Regions from separate parts of the Exiguobacterium sp. KKT215 genome, predicted to be linked through region 3. Evidence: riboswitches for the same ligand, from Rfam matches in the RefSeq annotation. Region 3 holds a riboswitch; each other region holds the start of a gene.
The links. Region 3 has a riboswitch for thiamine pyrophosphate ahead of thiT (energy-coupled thiamine transporter ThiT). Riboswitches for the same ligand answer to the same signal wherever they lie in the genome.

Region 1 (3,431 bases), 460 kb from region 3:
CTCCGAGGCGGAACGCAAGGCGTTGGAAGAATAGGGAAAGGAACACGTCCGGGAACGGGCGTGTTTTTTTTCTTGACAAGACAATGGTGACCCGTCATTATCTAAAAAGTAATGATTACGATTTAGGAGTGGGGATACATGAAACGAATTCCAATCACGGTGCTGTCCGGTTATTTAGGGAGCGGCAAGACGACGTTGATGAATCATCTGTTGAACAATCGGTCCGGCAAGAAATATGCGGTCATCGTCAACGACATGAGCGAGTTGAACATCGACGAACGATTGATCGAGCAGAACGGCTTCTCGCGGACGGACGAAAAATTGGTCGAGCTATTGAACGGCTGCATCTGTTGCACGCTCCGTGAGGACCTGCTCGAAGCGGTACAGGAGATCACGAACGACCGTGAGCTCGACGGGATTATCATCGAGTCATCTGGCATCTCAGAACCGATTCCGGTCGCCCAAACGTTTACATACGCCGATGACGCCCTTGGCATCGACTTGACGAGCCGTGTCTATATCGATGCGATGGTGACGGTCGTCGATGCGTATCGGTTCTTGAAAGATTTCAACTCGGGCGAGTCGCTTCATGAACGGAAGCAGGCCATCGATGAGACGGACGTCCGCGAAGTCGTCGACCTGCTTGTCGACCAAATCGAGTTCGCGGACATCATCGTCTTGAACAAGGCGGACCGCGTGACCGAGACAGAACTCGGTGAGATGGCCGGGCTGTTGAAGGCGCTCAATCCAACCGCCAAACTGTTGACGTCAGTTTACGCGAACGTGGAGTTGACGGAGCTGTTGGACGTCAATCTTTTCGATTTCGAGCAGGCGATGCACGCCGCCGGCTGGATTCAAGAACTAGAGGCCGAGACACACACACCAGAGACGGAGGAATACGGCATCAGTTCGTTCGTCTATCGCCGCCGCCGTCCGTTTCATCCGGAGCGGCTCCACGCCTGGATCGAGGCGTTCCCGGATCAAGTCGTCCGCGCCAAAGGTTTCTTATGGATCGCCTCCCGGAACGACATCGCCTGCCTGTTCTCGCAAGCGGGGTACGCATCGACGCTCGAACACGCGGGACGTTGGCTCGCGACGCTGCCGGAGGAAGAGCGGAGTCTCATGTTCACGGCAGAACCTGAGCTCGCCGCCGACTACGTCGAGCCGAACGGGGACCGTCAGACGGAGCTCGTCTTGATCGGGCAGCGGATGGAGCGTGCGGTCATCGAGGCCGGACTCGACGCGTGTCTGTTGACGGATGAGGAGATGGCGCTCGATTGGACGACGTTGCAGGACACGCTTCCGGGGAACGGTATCGTGACTTTCACATAAACCGTTTACAAATTCGGAGCGGTCGTCTATACTTCTCGTTGCATAGATAACCGCATACATTGGACTACACTAGGGGTGCTTCGGCTGAGATGTGAGCATGGCTCCAATCCCTTATGACTCGATCCGGGTAATACCGGCGTGAGGAAGTGTGGCACTTTTTCTAATGGATTTTTACATTGGACGAGTGGCCGCATTCTCATGGATGCGGCTTTTTTGTGTACATACAATAAGGGGGAATAGAACATGAACAACCAATGTGGTACGAGTCCGATTGTCGGATTCCGCTTTACGCTGAGCCCAATGACATCTGATTTTGTGAGTGTCATCAAAGGGGCATTGAAAGAGACGAACTTGCAAAACGTTTGGCGGCATACCGATGACGTCTCGACGGTCATCCGGGGACGCAGTCAGCATGTGTTCGACGTGGCCAAAGCCGTCTTGTCACATGCAACGAAGACCGGGGAACATGTGTCGATGAGCGGGACGTTCTCGGTCGGGTGCCCAGGCGACACGGCAGGAGACAATCTGCTCGACGTGACGACTGATCCTGTGAACGGTCCTGTATCGACCCAGTACGTCTCTTCTCAGTTCGCCCTCTATCCGCTCGGGGACGCGAAGTATATGGACATCATCTACGAAGAAATTGCGTTTGCGAAAGAGCGTGGCGTCTTCAATGACTCGATGCATTACGCCTCGGGCATTCACGGCGACATCGAACCGGTGTTTTCATTTTACGAGGCGACGTTCGACCGGGTCCGTGCGAAGACGAGCCACGTCGTCATGACGGTGACGTTCAGCGTGAACAGCCCGTCACACGAGGGACGTAACGATGCTTAAGTCGTGGAAGTTAAAAGAAATCGTCTTGTTGGCCATTTTATCGGTCGTATTCGCTGTCGTCTATTTGGCGTTCGTCCATGTCGGGAATCTATGGGCTGGCTTGATCGGACCGATCGCGTACGAATGGATTTTCGGCATCTGGTTCATCGTCTCGATTATTGCGGCTTATATCATCCGCCGACCTGGCGCCGCATTCTTGTCCGAAGTGCTTGCGGCGACGATTGAGATGATGATTGGGAACGCGATTGGACCTCGTATGATTTTAGTCGGGATCATTCAAGGACTTGGTGCTGAAGCGGCGTTTGCGGTCACGGGCTACAAGCGATATGACCTTTGGGTGCTCATGCTGGCCGGATTTGGTGCAGCTGCGACGAGTTTCGCGTATACGTACGTCATGGGTGGACTTGCTGCCCTCAGTCCGACATACGTGGCGACGATGTTCGCGTTACGAGCGACGAGCGGGATGATCATTGCCGGTCTGGGAGGTAAGATTTTAAGCGACTTGTTGCTTCGGACGGGTGCGCTCGAAGGGTATGCCATCGCGCGTCAGGGACGTGTGCATGGTTGAGGCAGAACAGCTGTCATTCCGCTATCCGGAAAAACAGAGCAAAGTATTGACGGACATCACGCTTCAATTAACGGCTGGGAGGACTCTCATTACAGGGGCGAGCGGGTCGGGGAAATCGACATTGTTCTCTTTGTTGAATCGTCTGTATCCAGAGAACTGCGATGGAATCGTGACGGGCAAACTATATTTGTTTGACCGCTCTTATGATACGTATGCAGCTGGTGAGGTGAATCGTCGTGTCGGAACGGTGTTTCAAGATCCTGACAGTCAGTTCGTCATGCAGACGGTCGAGGAGGAATTGATTTTCACACTCGAAAATTTTGCCGTGGCGAGGGACGAGATGATGACGCGTGTGGCCAATATTTTAGCGGAATTGCAGTTGACCGATTATCGTGACCGAGTCATTCATGACCTTTCAGGTGGAGAAAAGCAACAAATCGCTGTCGCCTGCGCCTTGATCGGGAAGCCAGAATGGCTACTGCTCGATGAGCCGCTCGCGCACCTTGATCCCGAGACATCAACCCGTTTCGTTCAGTGGCTCGACAACGTCGCACAGACGGTAAACGTTGTCGTCATCGAACATCGACCCTTCCTATGGGGCGGGTTCTTCGACAGAGAAGTGGAACTCGTGAACGGACGCATCAACTATGATGGACCGTTCGTTGCCCGCCCGGATTATACGTTCTCTCCGGTT
Region 2 (3,431 bases), 1.3 Mb from region 3:
GGATTTGTTTCATGATGTCACTCCTTTCTTTTAGTTTATCCAATCAACGTTCTGAACGGAACTTTTCTTCACGTGAGACGTATAGGACACCAAGGAGGGAATGATGATGAAAATCCAATACGAATTGACAGAAGACGACTATATCCGGTTCAACTTGAGCCATATTAAACGTTCGAAAACAGGAAAGCGGATGATCCTCTTACAGCGAATCATCGGACCACTTATCTTTTTAGGCGCTGCTTTCGTGCTGGCGACGTGGCTCCAAGAGACGGACTGGTGGCTATATGGCATATACGGGGTAGCGAGTATTCTTTGGTTCCTGTATTATCCGAAATACTTTGAACGGCATGTCCGGAAGCAGACGCGGCGTCTCATCGACGAACGCAGCAACGAAGGCATGATTGGTCCCCACACGATGGATTTGGAGGAGACTGGTCTGCGCGATTTAAATGAGTTCGGCGAGACGCGTGTGTCATGGGCAGGAATCAAGGAAGTCGTCGAGGAGGACGATTATGTGTATCTATACAACTCCTCGGTCAGCGCCTATATCTTGCCGAAGCGCGGACTGGACATGGAAGAGGTGCGCCGATGGCTGCCGATACGCTGACGATTCAACTTGTCGATGACACAAACCGGGAGGCTGTTGTCGCCTTGACCGTCGCTTCTGACCAAGCTCGCTTTATCGAAACAAACGCCGAATCGCTTCGCGAGATGGAAACCGATGTCAAATATGCGTGGCAGTGCTATGCGCTTTGTCGCGATGAGCATCCCGTCGGCTTCATGATGATTGGGGCCGAGAACAAGGTGGATCGTTACATCTGGCTCGATCGATTTATGATCGATGTGACAGAGCAAGGGAAAGGCATCGGTTCAACATGTTTACAACTTACGATTCAGTGGATGAAAGAACGCTTCGATGTCGATGACCTCATCCTCAGTCTGCATCCGATGAACGAACCGGCGAAACGGTTCTATGCGAAGGGGGGATTTGTCGACAGTGGCCTGATTGATGAGGCGAACGGGGAAGAGATTTGGGTGTATCACGTCAAACAGGGACAGCCGTCATAAGTCGGCCGTCCCTGTTTTCGTCGTCGTTGAGCCTTGAACAGCACTGCCCGCTTTGAAAAAGAGAACGATAGCAGCCACTCCGAAAATCGAGATGAACACGTTTTGGAGCAGCACATCGACGAACATCGGCTCGCTGGAGAACGTGCCCGTCGCAATTTGAGCATTCCAGCGGGTGAACGTGGCGATGCGTTCAAGCGTGTACAAGAGACCGGATATGAACAGGCAAGCGGTGGCAGCCAGTAATAGCGTCAATCGATTCAAGACATGACCTCCTAATATCTGATATCCTGATTTTACCATTTAATATCAGTGGGAGGGAAGTACTTATCGCTTCGCCGTGAGCGGTCGCAATTGCTTGACCCGAGCCAAGACGATCCAGCCGAGCACGGCCCCGGTCACACTCGACGCAAGGAAGGCCGGGAAGAAGAACAGTGCCCCGAACTCGCTCCCCATCAACACCTTGGCGTACGGGACGGCGACGAGCGAGGCGATGAGGCCTGTCCCGATGACTTCACCGAATGCGGCGAAGGCGACGCGGTTCGTCTTCATATAGAAGACCCCGGCCAAAAGCGCCCCAATCATACCTCCGGGAAAGGCCAAGAGCGACCCGGTACCGGTCATGACACGGACGAGTCCGGTCACGAACGCGACGAGAACGGCCCCGATCGGTCCGACGGTGACGGCGGCGATGACGTTCACCATGTGTTGAATCGGATAGGCACGGGCGACACCGGTCGGAATCGAGATGAACAGGGAACCGATGACGGCGATGGCGACGAGCATCGCCATCCAAGTGAGTTGTTGAATACGCATAGATAGTCTCCTTTCAAAATGAAAACGCCACTTCTCCAAGTGGAAAAGTGGCGTGGAAAGACAGACGAATCCCACACCACTTCCCTACGCTGGTATGAGCCAGATCAGGTTCGAAGGGTCCGGCGCATGCCGTCTCAGCCCGAAGGCTCCCCTAGTGGTCGTTTATTAACATGAGTATAGCATACCGTCATTTGACGCGGTCGAGCTTTCGTGGTCGGAACGTGACATAGATGATGCCGATGAATAGGCCGTACAACAAAAGGGAGAAGACGAGATTGATCAGCCACGGGAGTGTCCCCATGAACACGGCGACGGACGCGTTTTGAAACCAGACGAGCGAGAGCGACAGCCCGAAAAAGCTGAGAACGAGCGTTGTCCAAAAGCCGACAGCTCGGCGCTTGAACAGACGCCAAACGAGCAGCCCGATGATGAGACTGACGACGGCCGTCGCCCCTAAGTACATATACAAGATGGCATCGACCGGGTATGAGTAATATACAACGTCCATATCGTTTCCTCCTAGGAGATGATGAAAGAAAGGGTGAACAGGATGAGACAGGCAATCCCATGGCGTGACCGATCGTTTCGTGAACGGTTCGAACGATGGATTGAGGCAAACGTGCCGAATGCGAGGTGGCACGTGATCAAAGATACCGATTTGACGTACTTGCTTGTTGGCGCGCTCAATGAGGAACGTTACTACGCCAAAGCGGTGACCGATATCAGCCGCGGCGAGGCCGGATTGTCGGCGTTTCTGGCCGAGCGGCATCCTGATTTCGTGCCTGACGTCATCGCCATCGATTCAGCTCAGAATTGGCTACTCATGCGAGACATCGGCGGAGACGCGTTACGTGCACGGCCGGACGTGAGTCGATATGAAGCGGCGTTGCGCCAATACGCACAGTTGCAGCGACAAGAGATCGACCAGATTGAGACCTACTTGTCTCTCGGCGTCCCGGACCGGCGACCGGCCACATTGAAGGATGAAATCCAAACATATTTGCCTGAGCTCTGTGTCGGGCTCGAGCAATACAAAGCCGAGGCCATGCTCGCGCTTCAAGACGAATTGATCGCCATGTGCGATGAGCTGGCGATTGGGATGCCGATGAGTCTCGAGCACGGTGATTTGCACGGCGGCAACATCTTCTGGCGGGAACGGACGAATGATTTGTGTATCCTCGACTGGGGCGACGCGACGGTCACGCACCCATTTTTCAGCGTGCGCGTGTTTTGGAACGCGCTGTACGACTTATTGCCGGAAGAAGACGAGGTCGCCTGGTATAAACAGATTCAAACGATGCGTACGGTTTACTTGGAAGCGTGGAGCGGCGTCGCACCCAAGGACGTACTTTGGCGTCATCTACTGATCGCCGAGGAGCTCGGTTGCGTCTATCGTGCCTTGTCGTGGCATGTGTATGTGACGAGATACCGGTACGATGTAGCTGAGTCGAGCGATAAGCCGGCGCAATGGCTAAATTTGCTACTCGAGTACCGGGACTTGAAACGACGCTTCCGATAAGTCATTCATGTTTCTCGAGTAGGTTTTCATA
Region 3 (3,431 bases):
TTCAATTGCCATATGGAGTAGCCTCCTTTATTCGGAATGATTCCTTCACTACATTCTACAATAAGTACCTAGTTATTAAAAGAACCTGCTCCATAAACTCGGTCAATTGTAGCCGTAACCCTCATTCATTATTAAAATCCTTTCCAGTAATGTCAAGTTTTTTTCTTGTCATCCTATGATTTTCTAGTTGCATCGTGAAAAAACCCGTGCTAATATAAACGAGTGTCTATTAGGACGAACCCACATAAAAAAGGAGGGGAAACGCATGGCACGTAAATGCTACGTAACAGGTAAATCACCTAAATCAGGTAACAACCGTTCGCACGCACTCAACAAGACAAAACGCACTTGGGGTGTAAACGTACAAAAAGTTCGTATTCTCGTTGACGGTAAACCTAAACGAGTTTGGGTTTCAGCTCGCGCTCTTAAATCAGGTCTCGTTGAACGCGTATAATTTTTATACACGAACGAAATAAATCCCAGCGGCATTCGCCGATGGGATTTTTTTGTGTTCATTTTTTGACATACAGCACGAGCACCATGCCTTCGTGCACGATCAAATCCGCCGCTTCATCGTCCCATTCGTTCGAGATGGTGAGCGCCTCATGGCTGACGACATCGTGACGGTCGAGCGGATATTTGACGCCGCGGATGGTCACGTTCGCCTGCTTCCATGGGATGAGCGACAAATAGTGACCGTCTTGACGCGGGAGTTCATAGCGTCCCGACCCGACGAGTCGTACCGTCTGCCCTGCCGTGACGAGACGCATCTCCGGATACGCCTCGAGCAGACCGATATTGCTGAGCGTCATATCGAGCCGGCCGCCGAGCGCACCGTAGACAATCATCTCCGTCGCGCCATGCCCCCGTGCCGCCTCGAGAGCGATCTCGAGGTCGGTCACATCTTTCTCAGATGGATAGCGGACGGCGTCGATCGGCACTTCGCCCGTGAAGGAGTCGAAATCGCCGACGACGAGATCTGGGTTCAGCCCGTGGTTCAACAGTGTCTCGTACCCCCCATCGACGCCGATGATGTAATCGACGTCACGCGGGAGTCCCGAGATTGGTTCCGGGCTGGCCGCCACAATCAACACCCGCATTAGCGGACGTCCCGGGTCGCGAGCGTCGCGAAGCGCGGCGCCGAGACGAACAAGAGGACGAGGACGACGGCCGACACGAGGAAGGACGGGAGCATGTACGTCATGTTATAGGCGAACGAGTAGGCGACGACCGGACCTTCCGCGTATTCGGCGAAGAAGACGATCCCCGACAAGACGTGGGCGCCGTAACGAAGCAGTGAACCGAGGAGCGCGCCGAGCACCAAATAAACGACGAGCGTCTTTTTCGCCTCATCCTTGGCGGCTCGTTTCACTTGACCAGCAAACAGTCCCGCCATCCCGACGACACCGTAAGCGAACGTGTAGTCGAGCAGGAACTGGACCGGCGTGAAGATGTAGGCCCCGAACAGCAGTTGCAGCGTTCCGACAAGTGCACCGGTCGCAAGTCCGCCTTTCAAACCGTGACGATACGCCATGACGAAAATCGGCAACATCGCCAAGCTGATTGACCCGCCTTGCGGCATCCGGAACGGGATGAGCAAATCAAAAATCAAACCGAGTGCGGCGAACAATGAGATTTCAATGAGCGCCTGTAATTTTAAACGTTGTTTCATCTATTTCCCTCCTTAAAATATGAGCGAACGACAAAAAGCAGCATGACGTAAACGCCATGCTGCTATCGAGTAGCAACGTGCATTTTCGCCACATCCCTACGTCCGTGTGAACGGAACAGGTTCAAAGGGTTAGCGTATGCCTCTCAGCCACAAAATGTGACACCCCTTGCGACAATATTTGTTGTTCTATGGACGATTATACACGAGATGCGTTGCGAATGCTATCGATTGCGTCTTTATAGCTCGGCTCGTTATAGATGGCCGAGCCGGCCACGAGCACGTCAGCACCGGCATCGATACATAATTTCGCAGTCTCCGCATTGACGCCGCCGTCAATCTCGATTTCAAAGTCGAGACGGCGCGCTTGGCGCATCTCGTTCAACGCCGCGATTTTCGGCACGACCGATTCGATGAACTTCTGACCCCCAAAGCCAGGGTTCACCGTCATGAGAAGTACCATGTCGACGTCACCGAGCACGTGTTCAATCAATGACAGCGGCGTATGCGGGTTGAGAACGACGCCACACTTGGCTCCGGCCGCCTTGATTTGTTGAAGCACGCGATGCAAATGGTTCGTCGCTTCGACGTGGACGGTGACGATGTCCGCTCCCGCCTTGATGAAGTCTTCGACGAAGCGCTCCGGTTGGTCGATCATCAAATGGACGTCTAACACCATGTCCGACTTCTTCCGTAAGCTCGCGAGCACCGGGAGACCGATCGAGATGTTCGGGACGAATTGACCGTCCATGACGTCAAAATGGATATAATCCGCGCCGGCCTCTTGGACCGCCTTCACTTCTGCCTCTAGGTTGGCGAAGTCCGCCGCTAAAATCGAGGGTGCAATTTTAATCATGTCAGTACCTCCGTTGTCTATCGTTTAACTCTGCCATAAACGTAACATAATTCTCATAACGGGTGGAAGCGATTTCTCCCGCCTCGACGGCCGCTTTGACGGCACAACCCGGTTCGTTCAAATGGGCACAGCCTCGGAACTTACAGTCGTCGTGCCGCTCGACGAACTCAGGGAAGCACCAACGCATCTCCTCGACTTCGAGTTCTTCTGGGAACTCGAGGCTTGAGAAACCAGGCGTGTCAGCGACGAGCCCGTCAGCGAGCGTGATGAGCGTGACGTGACGCGTCGTGTGCTTGCCTCGGCCGAGCGACTTCGAGATTTTCCCGGTCGCGAGTTCTAGTTCCGGCGCGACCGCGTTCAAGAGCGAACTCTTGCCGACTCCGGTCTGTCCGGCAAACACGCTCGTCTTCTCTTTAAACGACCCACGAATTTGTTCAATCCCCGACCCGGTCTCCGTCGACGTCTCGATGACCTCATAGCCGATTGACCGATATAAGGCCGCTGCCGCTTGAATCGTTTCGAGTTCCGACTCCGTCAACAAGTCCATTTTCGTTAAGACAATAATCGGATGGACTTGCTTCGATTCGATTAAGACGAGGAAACGGTCGAGCAGATGGAACGAGAATGCCGGTTCCTTGACCGAGAACAGCAAGAACGCTTGATCGATGTTAGCGATCGGCGGGCGGACGAGATGGTTCGACCGCTCATCGACGGCCAAGATATAGCCTGTGCCGTCCCCTTGGTCTTGAATATCGACATCGTCGCCGACGACCGGCGAGATGTTCCGGTTGCGGAAATTGCCGCGGGCGCGACAACGGATCTCTTGTTTCTCTTCCGTCATGACATCATAAAACCCGCCTTGTAATCGAATAATCGTACCTTTCATCCTATGACCTCCTTAGAAAA

Region 1: linked by a shared signal. The riboswitch ahead of ACZ2GZ_RS07105 (YkoF family thiamine/hydroxymethylpyrimidine-binding protein) and the one ahead of thiT (energy-coupled thiamine transporter ThiT) in region 3 are both predicted to bind thiamine pyrophosphate.
Region 2: linked by a shared signal. The riboswitch ahead of thiW (energy coupling factor transporter S component ThiW) and the one ahead of thiT (energy-coupled thiamine transporter ThiT) in region 3 are both predicted to bind thiamine pyrophosphate.

The regions. Positions count from the first base shown of each region.
Region 1 covers NZ_CM145756.1:1,364,282-1,367,712, forward strand. The annotation lists gene ACZ2GZ_RS07095 (hypothetical protein) at 1-34, shown strand, start outside; gene ACZ2GZ_RS07100 (GTP-binding protein) at 139-1,332, shown strand; TPP riboswitch at 1,394-1,494, shown strand; gene ACZ2GZ_RS07105 (YkoF family thiamine/hydroxymethylpyrimidine-binding protein) at 1,576-2,169, shown strand; gene ACZ2GZ_RS07110 (ECF transporter S component) at 2,162-2,737, shown strand; gene ACZ2GZ_RS07115 (ABC transporter ATP-binding protein) at 2,730-3,431, shown strand, end outside.
Region 2 covers NZ_CM145756.1:175,762-179,192, forward strand. The annotation lists gene ACZ2GZ_RS01000 (VOC family protein) at 1-13, opposite strand, end outside; gene ACZ2GZ_RS01005 (YcxB family protein) at 107-607, shown strand; gene ACZ2GZ_RS01010 (GNAT family N-acetyltransferase) at 589-1,068, shown strand; gene ACZ2GZ_RS01015 (hypothetical protein) at 1,063-1,329, opposite strand; gene thiW (energy coupling factor transporter S component ThiW) at 1,393-1,881, opposite strand; TPP riboswitch at 1,946-2,044, opposite strand; gene ACZ2GZ_RS01025 (hypothetical protein) at 2,069-2,389, opposite strand; gene ACZ2GZ_RS01030 (aminoglycoside phosphotransferase family protein) at 2,432-3,400, shown strand; gene ACZ2GZ_RS01035 (hypothetical protein) at 3,402-3,431, opposite strand, start outside.
Region 3 covers NZ_CM145756.1:1,820,716-1,824,146, forward strand. The annotation lists gene ACZ2GZ_RS09475 (Asp23/Gls24 family envelope stress response protein) at 1-12, opposite strand, end outside; gene rpmB (50S ribosomal protein L28) at 266-454, shown strand; gene ACZ2GZ_RS09485 (thiamine diphosphokinase) at 513-1,100, opposite strand; gene thiT (energy-coupled thiamine transporter ThiT) at 1,100-1,672, opposite strand; TPP riboswitch at 1,749-1,849, opposite strand; gene rpe (ribulose-phosphate 3-epimerase) at 1,869-2,525, opposite strand; gene rsgA (ribosome small subunit-dependent GTPase A) at 2,527-3,411, opposite strand.